DNA from 4 places in the Streptomyces sp. NPDC050121 genome. Region 3 is predicted to be linked to each of the others. Evidence: riboswitches for the same ligand, from Rfam matches in the RefSeq annotation. Region 3 holds a riboswitch; each other region holds the start of a gene.

What was found. A riboswitch is a leader RNA that binds a small molecule or an ion and turns the genes downstream of it on or off. The one in region 3 is predicted to bind cyclic di-AMP.
Positions count from the first base shown of each region.
Region 1: another riboswitch for cyclic di-AMP. It lies ahead of ACIBTS_RS29375 (transglycosylase SLT domain-containing protein); the one in region 3 lies ahead of ACIBTS_RS28905 (M23 family metallopeptidase).
Region 2: another riboswitch for cyclic di-AMP. It lies ahead of ACIBTS_RS47465 (M23 family metallopeptidase); the one in region 3 lies ahead of ACIBTS_RS28905 (M23 family metallopeptidase).
Region 4: another riboswitch for cyclic di-AMP. It lies ahead of ACIBTS_RS02880 (peptidoglycan DD-metalloendopeptidase family protein); the one in region 3 lies ahead of ACIBTS_RS28905 (M23 family metallopeptidase).

Region 1 is NZ_JBITJV010000022.1:52,435-56,638, forward strand. Features, by position in the region: gene ACIBTS_RS29370 (HAD family hydrolase) at 24-857, shown strand; gene ACIBTS_RS29375 (transglycosylase SLT domain-containing protein) at 1,070-1,552, opposite strand; cyclic di-AMP (ydaO/yuaA leader) riboswitch at 1,556-1,757, opposite strand; gene ACIBTS_RS29380 (polyprenyl synthetase family protein) at 2,271-3,281, shown strand; gene ACIBTS_RS29385 (outer membrane lipoprotein carrier protein LolA) at 4,153-4,204, shown strand, end outside.
Region 2 is NZ_JBITJV010000071.1:12,751-16,954, reverse strand. Features, by position in the region: gene ACIBTS_RS47480 (MarR family winged helix-turn-helix transcriptional regulator) at 1-388, opposite strand, end outside; gene ACIBTS_RS47475 (dihydrofolate reductase family protein) at 490-1,617, shown strand; tRNA gene ACIBTS_RS47470 (tRNA-Met) at 1,701-1,774, shown strand; cyclic di-AMP (ydaO/yuaA leader) riboswitch at 2,095-2,263, shown strand; gene ACIBTS_RS47465 (M23 family metallopeptidase) at 2,271-3,308, shown strand; gene ACIBTS_RS47460 (aldo/keto reductase) at 3,505-4,204, shown strand, end outside.
Region 3 is NZ_JBITJV010000021.1:126,527-130,730, reverse strand. Features, by position in the region: gene ACIBTS_RS28910 (GntR family transcriptional regulator) at 20-715, opposite strand; gene ACIBTS_RS28905 (M23 family metallopeptidase) at 904-1,647, opposite strand; cyclic di-AMP (ydaO/yuaA leader) riboswitch at 1,662-1,827, opposite strand; gene ACIBTS_RS28900 (M16 family metallopeptidase) at 2,050-3,438, opposite strand; gene ACIBTS_RS28895 (pitrilysin family protein) at 3,435-4,204, opposite strand, start outside.
Region 4 is NZ_JBITJV010000002.1:102,915-107,118, forward strand. Features, by position in the region: gene ACIBTS_RS02870 (DUF6250 domain-containing protein) at 1-295, opposite strand, end outside; gene ACIBTS_RS02875 (GDSL-type esterase/lipase family protein) at 490-1,566, opposite strand; gene ACIBTS_RS02880 (peptidoglycan DD-metalloendopeptidase family protein) at 1,849-2,754, opposite strand; cyclic di-AMP (ydaO/yuaA leader) riboswitch at 2,759-2,916, opposite strand; gene ACIBTS_RS02885 (alpha-galactosidase) at 3,221-4,204, opposite strand, start outside.

The DNA.
Region 1 (4,204 bases), on a different contig from region 3:
TGCGGCATCCGTATTCTCTGATCATGGCCGCACCCACCGCATACGCCGAGCGCACCCCGTACTCCGCGTACTCCCTCATCGCCACCGACCTGGACGGAACGCTGCTGCGCGGCGACGACACGTTCTCCGACCGGTCCCTCGACGCGCTCGCGCGGGTGGCCGCCGCCGGCGCACGCCACCTGGTGGTCACAGGACGCCCCGCGCCCCGCGTACGCCCCCTGTTCGACCGGCTGCACAGCAGGGGGCTCGCGGTGTGCGGACAGGGCGCGCAGTTGTACGACGCCGGCGCGGACCGTCTGCTGTGGTCGGTCACCCTGGACCGGGAGCTGGCCGAGACCGCGCTCGGCAAGATCGAGGCGGAGGTGGGGCAGCTGTACGCGGCCGTCGACCAGGACGGCGTGGACGGGCTGACGCTCATCGAGCCGGGCTACCGGATGCCGCACCCGACGCTGCCCGCCCTGCGTGTCGACCGGCGCGACGATCTGTGGTGCGAGCCGATCAGCAAGGTGCTGCTGCGCCATCCCACCCTGTCCGACGACGAGTTGGCGGCGACGGCCCGCGCGGCGGTCGGCTCGCTCGCCACGGTCACCATGTCGGGACCCGGCACGGTCGAGCTCCAGCCCTGCGGGATCACCAAGGCGACGGGCCTGGCCCTGGCCGCCGAACACCTGGGCCTGCGGCCCGAGGACACCGTCGCCTTCGGGGACATGCCCAACGACATCCCGATGTTCGACTGGGCCGCGCGCGGAGTCGCGATGGCCAACGCCCACCCCGAACTCAAGGCGGTGGCCGACGAGGTGACGACGTCGAACGAGGACGACGGCGTGGCCGTCGTCCTCGAAAGACTGTTCCCGTAGGGCCCGCGGACCCGTGGACCTCGCAGACCCGTAGACCCCGCAGGCCAATGAACCCCACAGACGCGTAGGACCTGCAGACCTGCAGACCTGCAGACCTGCAGACCTGCAGAGCCTGCAGAGCCTGCAGAGCCTGCAGAGCCTGTAGGGCCTGTAGGGCCTGTAGGGCCTGTAGGACCCGTAGGCCCCTGGGCTGGGGTTCCTACGGAGATCTGTCAGTACGCGCCGAACACGTTGTCGATCGAGCCGTAACGGGCGGCCGCGTAGTTGCAGGCGGCGGTGATGTTGGCGACCGGTTCGTAGGAGTCCCAGGAGGTGCCTGCGACGTGATAGGCGCGGAAGGTCGGGTCGATGACCTGAAGCAGGCCCTTGGACGGGATGCCCGCGGCCGCGTTGGAGTCCCAGAGGTTGATGGCGTAGGGGTTGCCGGAGGACTCGCGGATGACGTTGCGGTAGATGCCGTTGTACGTCCCCGGGATGCCGTGCTGGGCCATGACGTGGAGGGAGGCGCGGATCCAGCCGTCGAGGTTGTTGGCGTACCCGAGGCTGGTGGCGGTGGCGACGGTCGGGGTCGCCGCGGAGGCGCCGGTCGCGCCGAGGAGCGGAAGGGCGAGCACGGCCGCGCCGGTGGCGGCGACGGTGAGCGTGCGGACGAGACGGTTACGACGGGTGCGGCGCGGCTGAGCGGCAGCGGGCATGACGAATTTCCTCTCCGGCGCCTGCGAGGTGAGCTGTCGGGTTCGGGCAGGAGTTGCCCGGTCGCGTTCTGACGGGCGCGACTTCACCCCGAGCCGTACCGATATGTCTGAGACATCCGGCCCGGCGACTTACCTGGTTCCCCCGCTCCTGCCGTGCGTTCTAGGTGGGTGTACGGGCGGCGGCAGGATTCGGCGTTCCGCCCGACAGGCCGGGAACGTATGCGAGAGCACATGTCCGAAACAAGTAGCAGATTCATAGATCACCCATATTGACCTTGGTCTGTGGCCTATGGGGCGCTTGATCCTTTGTGAGTGCAAAGCCTCAACTTGCTTGGAGATGTGGAGAATCCGTGAACGGTCGGATCGGGCGGGGCTGGGCGGGTTCGACGGGGGGAGTGAGTCAAGTCACCAGCGTCCACAAGTGCGGCGAATCGGGCATTAAATCCCAAGTCGGTGACGGTGGGGAGGGGGTGGAGATGGCGACTCCGGCGTCGATGGCGTTGCCGGGCGGAAGTCCTTACTTCCGGCTAACTCTACAAATATCAGTTCATATATTTGAATCAGGAACATATCGGGCGTGATCCGATACCGCCTGGCCTGTAACCGTGGGGGCTATCGGTGATCGAAACGTGACCGGATACGCTGACTTGAGTGATGGCAGAGACCTATCGACAAACCGCGTAATCGCCAGTAGACACCAGCAGACAGGAGACCCCTCGTGACCGTCGTCGGGCCGTTCGGGCTGAGCGTGCGGGACCAGGCTCTGGAAGCCGATGTCCAGGCCGGATTGGCGGCTGTCGAGGAAGGCTTGCTCGAGGCCACCAAGAGTGAGGTTCCGTTCATCACGGAGGCCGCCCAGCATCTCGTGCGGGCGGGCGGGAAGCGGTTCCGGCCGCTGCTCGTGGTGCTCGCGTCGCAGTTCGGGGACCCGTACGCGCCGGGCATCGTGCCGTCGGCCGTGGTCGTGGAGCTGACTCACCTGGCTACGCTGTACCACGACGACGTGATGGACGAGGCCGCCGTGCGCCGCGGGGTGCCCAGCGCGAACGCCCGCTGGGGGAACTCCGTCGCCGTCCTCACGGGCGACTTCCTCTTCGCGCGCGCCTCCCACATCCTGGCCGACCTCGGACCGGAGGCGGTGCGGGTACAGGCCGAGGCGTTCGAGCGGCTGGTCACCGGGCAGATCCTGGAGACGGCCGGTCCTACCGACGGACGGGACCCGGTCGAGCACTACCTCGACGTGCTCGGCGGCAAGACGGGCTCGCTGGTGGCGGTGGCCTGCCGGTTCGGGGCAATGATGTCGGGCGCCGACGAGACGGTCGTCGACGTGCTCACGCAGTACGGCGAGCGGCTGGGCGTCGCCTTCCAGCTGGCCGACGACGTCCTGGACATCGCGTCCGACTCGCACGAGTCGGGCAAGACGCCGGGGACGGATCTTCGTGAGGGCGTTCCCACGCTGCCCGTGCTACGGCTGCGAGAGCGGGCGGCGCGCCTGTCGCTGCCCGAGGACATCGCCCTGTGCGAGCTGCTGGACTCCGACCTGAGCGACGACGCCCGGCTCGCCGAGGCCCTGGAGGCGCTCCGCGTGCACCCCGCGCTGGAGCAGGCCCGCCGGGACACCGTGCGGTACGCCAAGGACGCGCGGTCCGCGCTCGCGCCACTGCGGGAGTGCGGCGCGAAGGCGGCGCTGATGGAACTGTGCGACGCGGTGGTCCACCGAGCCGGCTGACCCCTCCGCCCCGCCGCTAGCACCCACCTCCGGCCCGGCACGCCGCCCCGCCGCTAGCACCCGCCTGCGGCCCGGCACGCCGCCTGCGGTCCGGCGCCGTTCCGGTCCGGTACCCCGTTCCGGTCCGGCACCCCGCTTCGGCCCGGCGATCGCCTCCGGTTCGGCACCCCCCGTCCGGTTCAGCACCCCCCGTCCGGTTCAGCACCCCCCGTCCGGTTCAGCACCCCCCGTCCGGTTCGGCACCCCCTGCGATCCGGCGACCTCTCCGGTGCCGCACCCTCCTCCGGTCCGGCACCCGCGCAGGTCCGGCGATCGCCTCCGGCCCGGCCCCCTCTCAGGTGCCGCACTCCGCTTCGGCCCGGCACCCCTCAGGCCCGGCACCCCTCAGGGCCCGCACCCCCTCAGGGCCCGCACCCCCTCAGGGCCCGCACCCCCTCAGACCCCGCGCACCCCCCCCACGCCGCTCGCCCCTCACCCCGGCCCCCACGCCCCTCGCCCCCCTCACCCCTCGCCCCTCGCCCCGCACCCCCCACACCGCTCGCCCCTCGCCCCGCCCCCCCCGCACCACTCGTCCTCACCGCGAGCCCCGCGACCCTTCCTCGCCTGCACCCTCCAACCCCTGTGTCCCTAGGGGAAGGTGTCGTCTTCCGGAGGGACCCCTACGGGTCGGTTGGCCTTTCCTTGCTTTCGTGTCATACCGCAGGCGTACGCGGAGTTGAGCCCTCGGGTTGACGTTTTCGGGTGGGCGATTTGGTCAGATGGGGACTACGAGAAAACACCACTCCTCACCGATTCGGGTGAGAATGGCGGCTTGGGTGGGGCGTTCAGCGTGAGATGACCAGCCGCCGCCGACGACGGAGGTAAGGCACACATGGCACCGAAGGCATCCGACGACACCCTGACCGGCGGGGAGCCGAACAGCG
Region 2 (4,204 bases), on a different contig from region 3:
TGAGGCGGGCGAAGAGGGAGGCGCGGACGGTGTCGACATGTCCGGGCGCCGTCCTCTCCAGGACCGCCATGCCCTCGTCCGTGAGGACCGCGACACTCCCGCGCTTGTCCCAGATGCAGTCCTCGCGACGCAGTAGCCCGTCCTTCTCCAGACGGGTCACCGCATACGTCAGCCTGCTGCGGGTGATCTTCAGCTGCTCCGCGAGCTCGGTCATCCGCAGGCGCCGCTCCGGTGTGTCGGAGAGGTTGGCGAGGATGGAGTAGTACAGGTGAGGCATGCCGGCCTCCTGCTGGAGCTGCCGGTCGATCGCGTCCTCGACGAGGAGGTACCCGGCGACGTAGGCGCGCCAGGCGCGTTGCTCCTCGGGGGTGAGCCAGCGAGTCGTCATGCGACCAGTGTAGTTTGTTTCAAACTTGAACCAAGAGTCCACGTCAACCCACGTCACCCACCTCTCACCCACCTCCACCCACGCCACCGGGGAGCGCGTCGATGCCGTACCCGTACGTCCTGCTGTCCGCCGCCGTCTCCCTCGACGGCTACCTGGACGACACCACCCCCGAGCGCCTGCTCCTGTCCAGCCCCGCCGACTTCGACCGCGTCGACGAGGTACGGGCCTCCGTCGACGCCATCCTCATCGGCGCCGGCACCATCCGCGCGGACAACCCCCGGCTCCTCGTGAACTCCCCGGAGCGGCGCGCCGCCCGCGTCGCCGAGGGCCGACCGCCGTACCCCCTCAAGGTCACGGTCAGCGGCTCCGGCGAGCTCGATCCCGCGGCGAACTTCTGGCACACGGGCGACGAGAAGGTCGTGTGTACGACGGACAAGGGCGCCGAGCGCGCCCGCGCCCTCGGGATCGCCGCGGACGTCGTCCCGCTCGGCCCCGAACTGGACTGGCGCCGCCTCCTCGAACACCTGCACGATGTGCGGGGTGTGCGGCGTCTCATGGTCGAGGGTGGCGGCACCGTGCACACCCAGCTGCTCCAGCAGGGCCTCGCCGACGAACTCCAGCTCGTCGTCGCCCCGCTCTTCGTGGGCGACCCGGACGCGCCCCGCCTCTTCGGGCCGGGCGGCTACCAGGGCGGACGGCTGCGCCTGGTCGAGACGCGGCGCATCGAGGACGTCGTACTGAACCGCTACCAGCCCACCGCCCCCGGCGCCGGACCGCTCCCCGCCGCGGCCGACCGCCACTGGCTGGCCCTCGCCTGCGAGCTCGCGGCGCAGTGTCCGCCGTCGCGGACCGCCTTCAGTGTCGGCGCGGTGATCGTGGCCGCCGACGGTACGGAACTGGCCCGCGGCCACTCCCGCGAGGCCGGCGACCCGGTCGTGCACGCCGAGGAGGCGGCCCTCGCGAAGCTCGACCCCGCCGACCCGCGGCTGCCCACGGCCACCGTGTACAGCAGCCTCGAACCCTGCGCCCGTCGCTCCTCCCGCCCCTCCCCCTGCGCCCGCCTCATCCTCGACGCGGGCGTGCGCCGGGTGGTCACCGCCTGGCGCGAGCCCGACACCTTCGTGACGGAGGCGGACGGAACCGGGCTCCTGACGGCCGCGGGCGTCGACGTCCTCGTCCTCCCGGAGTTCGAGGCGCGGGCGAAGACCCCGAACCGGCACCTGGAATGAGGCGGCGGGGGCGGGGCATCGGGGGCGGCGGTAAACCGTGGTGTTTCACGCCCCGGAAGTAGCGTAGACTGGAGTCACAACGACGCGGGGTGGAGCAGCTCGGTAGCTCGCTGGGCTCATAACCCAGAGGTCGCAGGTTCAAATCCTGTCCCCGCTACTGAAGGCCGAGGGCCGGAATCCGAAAGGGTTCCGGCCCTCGGTGTTGTCCGGGGCAATTCGGCGCGCATCCGGGATGCTTCAGCGCACATCAGGGACCCCTCAGTGCGTGACCTGGACATGTGGCCGGTTGGTTACTGTGCGTACGCCGTCTTTTCGGACGCCTCTTCCGTCAACTCGCCCGTTTTTCGCCGGTCATGGGGCGAAAGTCCCAGGCCGAAAATGTTGTTGATCAAGTAGAAGTGCTTGGAAACCGGCCCCCAGGTCTATTAACGTTCGATAACGCAGCGCGGTCGTCCCAGCCGTCACAAGAGTCGGCTCCGTGCGCATGTGCCGAATCCCGTAAGGGAACCGGGGAACCACCACCTTGGGGTGAATCGCACGGAAGCCACCGTGAACTCGCGGAGTCCACGGCAGGTATACGCGCGTAGGAGACCTTCCCGCTCCGAACCCGTCAGCTAACCCGGTAGGCGACGGAAGGAAAGGAGTACGCCCGCGTGGCGTCCAACCGGCCTGCCCCAGAAGCCCCGTTCGTGCCCGCCCAGCGGTCCACCGAGACCTTCGGCTACGGCGACTACCGCACCGACGAGGGCCCCTGGGAGGAGTGGAACCCCACCGCGGAGTCCATTCGCCCGGTACGCGGCAAGCACCGCGTCGCCAAGCAGCGCGGCGGCGGGTTCGCCCGCAGCTCCACCGTCCTCGGCGTCGGCGTCATAGCCGCCGTCAGCGCGGGCGGCATGGCCAGCGCCAACACCGGCAAGGCCCCCGTCTCCATCTCCCTGCCGGACCTGCCGAACGTCGGCTCGCTCATCTCCGACGACGAGCCCGCCCAGGACGCCGCGCCGGCCCTGGCGACCTTCGGCTCCGAGAGCACCGCCGACGACAGCAGCCAGAGCGTCTCCGACGCCGGTGAGGCCCTGCGCAGCCGGATCATGGCGCAGGCCGAGTCGCAGCAGACCCAGATCGAGACCAAGGCCCAGGCCGCCGCCGAGGCCGCCGCGGCCAAGGCCGCGAGCGACGCCGTCGCCAAGGCCGAGAAGGACGCGAAGGCCAAGGCCGACGCCGCAAAGGCGAAGGCCGCCGCGGAGGCCGCCGAGAAGGCCGAGGCCGCGCGCCTGGCCGAGCTCGCCAAGCAGTACACGCTGCCGACCTCCTCGTACACGATCACCTCGACCTTCGGTCAGGCCGGCTCCATGTGGTCCTCCGGCTACCACACGGGCCTGGACTTCGCCGCTCCCACCGGCACGCTCATCAAGGCCGTCCACAGCGGCACCGTCACGGAGGCGGGCTGGGCCGGTTCCTACGGCTACCGCACCATCCTGACGCTGGACGACGGCACCGAACTCTGGTTCTGCCACCAGTCCTCGATCAGCGTCAGTGTCGGCCAGAAGGTCGGCACCGGTGACGTGATCGGCCGCGTGGGCGCGACGGGCAACGTGACCGGGCCCCACCTCCACCTCGAGGTCCACCCGAACGGCAACTCCGACGGCGTCGACCCGATGGCCTGGCTGCGCAGCAAGGGCCTCAACCCCTGAGCCGCCCCTCCGGGGAACACCTGTCAGACCCGTAAGACCCGTAAGACCCGTAAGGCCTGTGAGACCCGTAGTACCCGGGAACACCCCTGAGGGTCCCCCTCGGGGGTGTTCCCGTGCTCCGTCCACGTGTGCTGTTCACACGTTCTTCGTGTTGCCCAGGGAATGGGTGTGCCGCCCGCGCCCGTTGATGTGAAGCATGACTTCTCTTCGCAAGCTCGGCTCCTCCGGCCTCGAGGTCTTCCCGCTCTCCCTCGGCGGCAACGTCTTCGGCTGGACCGCCGACGAGACGGCCTCCTTCGCCGTCCTCGACGCCTACGCGGCCGCCGGCGGCAACTTCCTCGACACCGCCGACTCCTACTCGGCGTGGGTCGAGGGCAACTCGGGCGGTGAGTCCGAGACCATCATCGGCAACTGGGTGAAGCAGCGCGGCAACCGCGACGACGTGGTCATCGCCACCAAGGTCAGCCAGCACCCCGAGTTCCCCGGCCTGACCGCGGCCAATATCAAGGCCGCCGCCGACGCCTCCCTGCGCCGCCTCGGCACCGACCACATCGACCTCTACTACACGCACTTCGACAAGACCGAGGTGCCCGTCGAGGAGATAGTCGGCGCGCTCGACGGACTGGTGAAGGCCGGCAAGGTCCGCCACATCGCCGCCTCCAACATCTCCCCCGAACGCCTCCAGGAGTCCCTGGAGTTCTCCGACCGCGAGGGCCTGGCCCGGTACGTCGCCCTCCAGCCCCACTACAACCTGGTCTCCCGTGACACCTACGAGGGTGGCCTCCAGGACCTCGCCGAGCGCTTCGGCCTCGCCGCCGTCCCGTACTACGCGCTGGCCTCCGGCTTCCTCACCGGCAAGTACCGGCCCGGTACGACGGTGGAGAGCGCCCGCGCCG
Region 3 (4,204 bases):
TTTGTATACGGCTCTCGTGTTAATGCCGCACGCTTGTCATGTTTACGGGAGGTTGCGAAGTCCTCACACGGTCGATGCGCTCCGGTCCGCCGGAAAAGCGCAGTCGGTGCGCGGCCGTCGTGCGCTCGGTGTGCAGCGCCGTGATCGCCCGCGCGCGCTCATGGTCGCCGCGCGCCACCGCGTCCACGATCGCCCCGTGCTCGGCCCAGGACTCCACCGGGTTGGCCGGCGCCTCCACCGCGTACATCCAGGCGATCTTGTGGCGCAGCTGGGTGAGCATCGACGTCAGGGCATGGCTTCCGGAGGACTGGGCGAGCGTCTCGTGGAACCAGCCGCCCAGGGAGCGCAGATCCTCGCTGCTGCCCCTCCTGGCCCGCTCCTGGCCCAGCCGGACGAGGCCGCGCAGCACCTTCAGATGGGCCTCCGTGCGCCGCTGGGCGGCCCGGGCGGCGCCGAGCGGCTCCAGGAGCATGCGCATCTCCAGCACGTCCGCGGCCTCCTGCTCGGTCGGCTCCGCGACGCACGCGCCCGCGTGCCGCCGCGTCACGACGAAGCCCTCGGCCTCCAGCGTGCGCAGCGCCTCCCGGACGGGGACGCGGGAAACGCCGTAGCGGCGGGCGAGGAGTTCCTCGGTGAGGCGGCTGCCGCGCTCGTAGACACCCGAGACGATGTCGTCCCGGACGGCCGTGCACACCGAGTGCGCCGGAATACGCATGACGGACCTCCGCCTTAATCCCCGTGAAACGTCGACGATTGACGTGTGTTCCGTGACTCTATTGCAATGAGCGGGAATTTCCGATGGCGGGCCGGAATCCATGGATATTTTTTGGACAGCAGGGCATCGAAAACGGCGAAAGCCCCGGCCGGGAGGGCCGGGGCTGGACGATCTGTCGCCGTGCGCCGTCAGACGTTCACACCGTGCTGGCGGAGGTAGGCGACCGGGTCGATGTCCGAGCCGTACTCCGCCGTGGTGCGGGCCTCGAAGTGCAGATGCGGACCGGTGACGTTGCCGGTCGCGCCGGACAGGCCGATCTGCTGGCCGGGAGTGACCTGCTGGCCCACCGAGACGCCGATGGACGACAGGTGCCCGTACTGGGTGTACGTGCCGTCGTTCATCTTGATGACCACCTGGTTGCCGTACGACCCGCCCCAGCCGGCCTCGACGACGGTGCCCAGGCCGACCGCGTGCACCGTGGTGCCGGTCGCGGCGTGGAAGTCGATGCCGGTGTGACTGCCGGAGGACCACAGCGAACTGCTGGCGTGGTAGCCGGTGGAGACGTAGGAACCCGTGATCGGCAGCACGAAGGCGTTGAGCCGCTTGCGCTCGGCCTCACGGGCGGCACGCACGCGTGCCTCGCGCTCCTCGACGGCCTTCTTGGCGGCCGCCTCACGTGCGGCCTGCTCGTAGGCGGCCTTCTTCTGCACGGCGACCTGGTCGTCGATCTGGTCGGCGACGGCCTCGCCGGCGGTGACGACGGGGATCAGCCCGGTCTGCTCGGGGGTGGGCTCGGCGGCGAAGGCCGGGGCGGAGGCGACGGTGGCCATGACACCGGTGGTGGTGAGCGCCGCGACGCCCGCGGCGCGCGCGGTGGTGCGCTGCATCCGGCTGGGCCGACGGTGCTTCCCGGTGGCGCAGGTGAACGCCATGAAGTGGGGGGTGTCCTTTCCTTCCCTCTCGCCTACCGGGTTAGCTGACGGGTTCGGAGCAGGAAGGTCTCCTACGGACCCCCTCGCGGCTCGCGCGGGCGTCCGATTCACCCCAGGGACTTCACGTGGGTCCCCGGCTCCCCTGGCTCGCGCCGTACGGGGACTCGGCGATGACTGTCCGCTGCCGCGGCTGCGGCGCACTGCCTGACGAACAGCCCGGACGAAGCTAAGCGGGACGGGTTTCAATCCTCAAACGAATCCCGGTTTTTGTAGCGCATGCCACAGGGCAGACAGGCAACCTCCGCCTCAATTCGGACACGCAGAGGCCCTGATGACGTTTCCGTCGGCCAGGGCCCCTGCGTGCGCGTGCCGTTGGCGCGGCCACCGCGCCCGCCGGTCCGCCTACTCGGCGGACACGACCTTCACCGCGCCGATGCCGAGGGCCTCCACCGGCTCCTTGATCCGGGCCGCGTCACCGACCAGGACGGTCACCAGCCGGTCCACCGGGAAGGCGTTCACGGCCGCCGCGGTGGCCTCCACGGTGCCGGTCGCGGCGAGCTGCTGGTACAGCGTCGCCTGGTAGTCGTCGGGCAGGTGCTGCTCGACCTGGTCGGCCAGCGTGCCCGCGACGGCCGCGGCGGTCTCGAACTTCAGCGGCGCCACCCCGACCAGGTTCTGCACGGCGACGTCACGCTCGGCGTCGGTCAGGCCGCCCTCGGCGAGGGTGCGCAGCACCTTCCAGAGGTCCTCCAGGGCGGGACCGGTGTTCGGGGTGTCCACGGAGCCGCTGATGGCGAGCATCGCGGCGCCAGAGCCGTCCGGCGCGGACCGCAGGACCTGCCCGAAGGCGCGAACACCGTAGGTGTAGCCCTTCTCCTCGCGCAGGACGCGGTCCAGGCGGGAGGTGAGGGTGCCGCCGAGGCAGTACGTGCCGAGCACCTGCGCGGGCCACACGCGGTCGTGCCGGTCGGCGCCGATCCGGCCGATCAGCAGCTGCGTCTGGACGGCGCCGGGGCGGTCCACGATGACGACCCTGCCGGTGTCGTCGGCGGTGACCGGCGGCACCGGCCGCGGCTGGGCCGAGGAGCCCGTCCAGGCGCCCAGGGTGTCGCCGAGGAGGGCGTCCAGGTCCACGCCGGTGAGGTCGCCGACGACCACGGCGGTGGCCGTTGCGGGGCGCACATGCCTCTCGTAGAACGCGCGCACGGCGGCGGAGTCGATCTTCTCGACCGTCTCCACGGTGCCCTGGCGCGGGCGCGACATGCGCGCGGTGGCCGGGAACAGCTCCCTGGAGAGCTCCTTGGCGGCGCGCCGCGAGGGGTTGGCGAGCTCGTGCGGGATCTCGTCCAGGCGGTTGCGGACGAGACGCTCGACCTCGCTGTCGGCGAACGCGGGCGCCCTGAGGGCGTCGGCGAGCAGACCGAGGCCCTTGGGCAGGCGCGAGGCCGGCACTTCGAGGCTGAGGCGGACGCCGGGGTGGTCGGCGTGCGCGTCCAGGGTGGCGCCGCAGCGCTCCAGTTCGGCGGCGAACTCCTCGGCGGAGTGCTTGTCGGTGCCCTCGGAGAAGGCGCGCGCCATGATCGTGGCGACGCCGTCGAGGCCGGCCGGTTCGGCGTCCAGGGGCGCGTCGAGGAGGATCTCGACGGCGACGACCTGCTGGCCGGGGCGATGGCAGTGCAGCACGGTCAGGCCGTTGGCCAGCGCTGCGCGGTCGGGCGCCGGGAACGCCCACGGCTTGGCCTCGCCCGCCGCGGGCTGGGGGTGGAAGTCCATCGTGGCGAGCTCGGTCACCGGGCCGCCTCCTCGTTCTCGTCCTGGTCGGCGGGGGCTTCGGCGGCGGTCGGCTCGTAGACGAGCACCGCGCGGTTGTCGGGGCGCAGGCGGGCCTTGGCGACCTCCTGCACCTCCTCGGACGTCACGTCCAGCACCCGCTGGACGGCGGTCAGGGCGAGCTGCGGGTCGCCGAACAGGACGGCGTAGCGGCACAGTTCGTCGGCGCGGCCGGCGACCGTGCCGAGCCGGTCGAGCCACTCGCGCTCCAACTGGGCCTGGGCGCGCTCCATTTCCTCGGCCGTGGGGCCCTCCTCGGCGAACCGGGCGAGCTCCTCGTCGATGGCGGTCTCGATGACGGGCACCTCGACGTCACCGGACGTCTTCACGTCCAGCCAGCCCAGGGAGGGCGCGCCGGCGAGCCGCAGCAGGCCGAAGCCGGCCGCCACAGCCGTACGGTCGCGGCGCACGAGCCGGTTGTACAGGCGGGAGGACTCGCCGCCGCCCAGGATGGTGAGCGCCAGGTCGACGGCGTCGCACGCGCGCGTGCCGTCCTCGGGCAGGCGGTAGGCGGCCATCAGGGCGCGGGCCGGCACCTCCTCCTCGACGATCTCGCGCAACTGCTCGCCGATGACGTCGGGCAGCGAGCCGTCGCGGGGCTCGGGCTTGCCGTCGTGGCCGGGGATGGAGCCGAAGTACTTCTCGACCCAGGCGAGGGTCTCCTCGGGGTCGATGTCGCCGACCACGGACAGGACCGCGTTGTTGGGCGCGTAGTACGTCCGGAAGA
Region 4 (4,204 bases), on a different contig from region 3:
CCCCGCCCGCGGAGACGGGCGTGGCGACGTATTCGAGGACGTACGGTCCTTCGAGCGGCCGCCTGAACCAGATCGTGGCCCCGGCGGGTACATCGACCTCCAGGGCGCCGCGGGAGGCGGTGACGGTTCCGCCCTTCTCCAGTTCCACGGCCCACTTGCGCAGACCGTGGCGGAAGTCGTCGTGGGCGATCAGCCGGCGGTGACGGGGTGTGGCGCTCGCGGCGCCCGCGGGGGCGAGGGCGGCCAGGGCGGCGCCGGCGGCGAGGGCTCCGAATGCTCTGCGCGTGGTCGACACGGGAAGCGGCTCCTTCAGTGGGCGGGGTGGGTGAGGGACGGCCTGGGCACCCGGCGGGTCTCGGCGCCGGGGTGGTGGTCGGGGTACGTGGACTGCGGGTAGCCGCACCCGGCCCGCGCGGTACGCGGGGTTCTGGGCGAGCGTGCGCAGGCGGGCGACGGTGACGGCGGCGGCTCTTCGGCGGCGGGTGGCGTTCACTGGCGACCCTGCGCGGGGTTTCCGATGAGGGCGACGAGGCGGTCGGCCGCCTTGCGGTGACCTTGGGCACTCGGGTGGACGGCACCGTGGAAGTCGCCGTCTGCCGCCGAGAGCCAGCCGGTCGTGTCGACGAACTCCGTGCGGGAATCGGCGAGTTCGGCGACCACCGCGGCGATGTCGGCGGCGTGCGACCCGTCGAAGGGACGCAGGGCGAGGATGCGGGGGTGCGGGGCGGCCGACCGAAGACGCTCCAGGTAGGCGTGGTAGGCGGCACGGAGCTCGGTCGAGCCGTAGGCGGCGTCGTTGGTGCCCTGGTTGACGACGATCACGTCGGCGTCGCGGTCCGGGCGCGCCGGGGAGCCCGCGAAGTTCCAGCCGGACGCGTCACCGGCGGTCGGCACTCCCCCGTTGCCGGTCTGGAGCACACCCTGCCGCCCGAACCCGACCTGGGTGAGCGAGGCGTGCAGGGCGTCGGCGACGAGGGTCGGGTACGCGGCCGTCCCGTCGGCGCAGTCGGAGGTGTTGACCTCACAGAGCGCCATCACACCCTGGGTGATCGAGTCGCCGTAGAACGCCAACTCACGTGCTCTGACGGGAGGTTGACCGAGGAGACGGCCCTTGAGTCCGGTCAGGACGACTCCGGTCTCCAGCGGGGGCGTCCACCGGCCGGCCCGCGAGTGGACGTCTTTCACGGACAGCTGCACCGTGTGCGGGCCCCGCCCGGTCGCCGTGATCGCGAGATCGGCGCGGTCGACGGCGTGCAGCTTTTTCGGGCCTCCGTCGACCGACACGTACGCCTGTGCGGGCACGGTGACCGACGAGACGTCGAACAGGGCGTGGACGGCGCCGCCCGCGAACCGGAACCGCAGCCGGGAACCGGAGTTGACGGTGATCGCGGCCTCGGCGGTACAGCCCCAGTGCCCCTCGTAGACGAGTCGCCGGTCGCCGGGACGGACGAGGTCCGTGCCGCCGGACGCGGCCGAGGCGGACGGTGCGACGCCGGCCAGGAGCGCCACGGCCGCCGCAGTGCTCAGGAACCGGTTGATGACGGTGCGTCGGTCGGCGCCGGACACGGGACCTCCGAAGAACGGCAGAAAGCGCTTGCTCCCTGACGGGGATCACTGTGGCCCCACCCTGACCCGCCTGTCGAGGGGACGAAAGGGGCTGCCACCCGACCGCAACGAAACGATCACGAACACGCAAGGCCCGTCGGCGGGACCGGCATGCGGGAACACCGAAGGCCGGACCCGGGGATCGGGGTCCGGCCTTCGGCTGCGTGTCAGGCGTGTCAGGCGTGTGGCGCGCCAAGCGTGGTCAGGCGCGGTCAGGCGGGTGGCGTGCGGTCGTCGGCGGGGTCAGCCGACGGCGACACCGTGCGAGCGGAGGTAGGCGACCGGGTCCACGTCCGAGCCGTAGTCCGGCGTGGTACGGATCTCGAAGTGCAGGTGCGGGCCGGTCACGTTGCCGGTCGCACCGGACAGGCCGATCTGCTGGCCCTCGGTCACGGTCTGGCCGGCCGAGACGGAGAGCTGCGAGAGGTGAGCGTACTGGGCGTAGTAGCCGTCGGCGAGCTTGATGACGACCTGGTTGCCGTACGCGCCGCCCCAGCCCGCGGAGACGACGGTGCCCGCGCCCACGGCCTTGAGGGAGGTGCCGGTCGGGACGACGAAGTCGACGCCGGTGTGGTAGCCGCTGGACCACATGCTGCCGGCCACGTGGTAACCGGTTCCGATGGTCGCGCCGGCCACCGGCAGGGTGTAACCGCTGGAGGTGCTGGTGGTCTTCTCGGCGGCCTGGGTGGGCGACTTCGTCGAGGCGGACGAAGAGGACGAACCCGACGACGACTTGGTGCCGCCGGTCGTGGCCTTCTTGCCGATCGAGAGCTTCAGGCCGGGGTGGATCAGCGACGGGTCGCCGCCGATGGCCGCACGGTTGTCCTGGTACAGCTTCTGCCAGCCGCCGCTGACGTTCTGCTCGTCGGCGATCTTCGAGAGGTAGTCGCCGGACCGCACGGTGTAGGTCCGGGTGCCCGTGGCGGCGGCCTTCTTCTGCGCCACCGGAACGGATTGCACGGCCTTTTCCGAAACAGACTGCGCGACCGTCTGCGCGACGGACTGGGAGGCCGATTGCACGGGGGCGGCGTGGGCGCCGGTGGCGCCTATGAGCGGAAGGGCGAGCGCGGCGCCGCCGGTTCCGACGACGGCGATGGAACGGGTGAAGCGCTGGGACTTGGGACGGCGGTGCTTACCCTTCGCGGGCATGACGAATTCCTCTCCGGCGCCTGCGAGGTGAGCTGTCGGGTGCGGACTGGAGATGTCCGGCCGCGCCGAGGCGCGGCTTTACCCCAAGCCTGTTCCGGGACCGGAACAGGCGGTTCTGCCTGTGGGTCCCCCGCTCCTGCCGGGTACGGGTGAGTGTGCGGACACCGGGCGGCGGCAGGATTAGGCGTCCGTCCGGATTGGTGTGGAACGTAAGCGACCAGGACGCACAGGGACAAGCAGAGGTTGCACGGACAACGCATTTCTCTTGATCCGCTGTGCGAATTCCCGGTCACGCTCCGTCAATCAATAGGCCCGCTTTTCGTCAAACCCCCTTGAAAGGCATGCAAATTACGTGAGCATGACGCGCGACGTACGGTCACGAATATGACGCTGCTCACGTGAGACTTCCCCAGGTTTCCTTACTCCGCAGCGAGTTGGAATTAAGGCCCCAATTCGGACATAACCCTCAGATGCGGCGCAGTCGGATAACCGTCGCATCAAGGTCGCCCCGCAGTCCGGTCCGCAGCCCACGGTGCAGCAGCACGGCCCCTCGGTGCACTTCGCCCGTTTCGCGGCATTCGTAAGGCGCTGTCGGGTCGAGCCCGCGCAGTCGAAGCGCCGGAACGGGCTCGCCGAACCGCTGCGCCTGAAGCCAGGCGAGGACGACCGCCTCGTCGCCACGCACGTACTGGACGGCGCTCAGGCCGCCGGCCGGCGGCCGCAGCCGGTAGAGGTCGCCGTGCTGCACAAGAGGCCGGATGTCCTTGTAGAGGTTCACCCACTCCCGCGCCTCGGCCAGCTCCTCCTCGCTCCATTCGGAGAGGTCCCCGCCGACGCCGAGCACCCCGGCCATGGCGCTGACGAACCGGAAGCGCAGCGAGCTGACCCGGCCGTTGAGCTGGGCATTCGGGCTGTCCGTGACCCAGGCGGCCATGACCCGGGCGGGGTGGATCTGACTGAAGCCGTGCTGGATGTCGAGCCGGTCGAGGGGGTCGGTGTTGTCGGAGGTCCACACCTGGTCGGTGCGGCTCATGATCCCGAGGTCGATGCGTCCGCCGCCGCCCGAGCAGGACTCGAAGGCGACGCCCGGGTGGGCGGCCCGCAACCGGTCCAGCAGGCCGTAGAGGGCCCGCACATGGTCCACCCAGAGGCGCTGCGGGTAGGGATCGTCCGGCCAACCGGCGTCGGTGAAGCAGCGGTTGAAGTCCCACTTCACGTAGTCGACGGGGGCGCTGGACAGGAGGGCGTCGAGCTGTTCCCAGAGGTACTCCTGGACGTCCTCGCGCGCGAGGTTCAGTACTAGCTGATTGCGGAACTCCGTCCGCTTTCGTCCCGTTTGGAACTGCACCCAGTCGGGGTGCGCCCGGTACAGCTCGCTGTCGGGGTTGACCATCTCGGGCTCGACCCAGATGCCGAACTGCATACCGAGGGCGTGCACATAGTCGGCGAG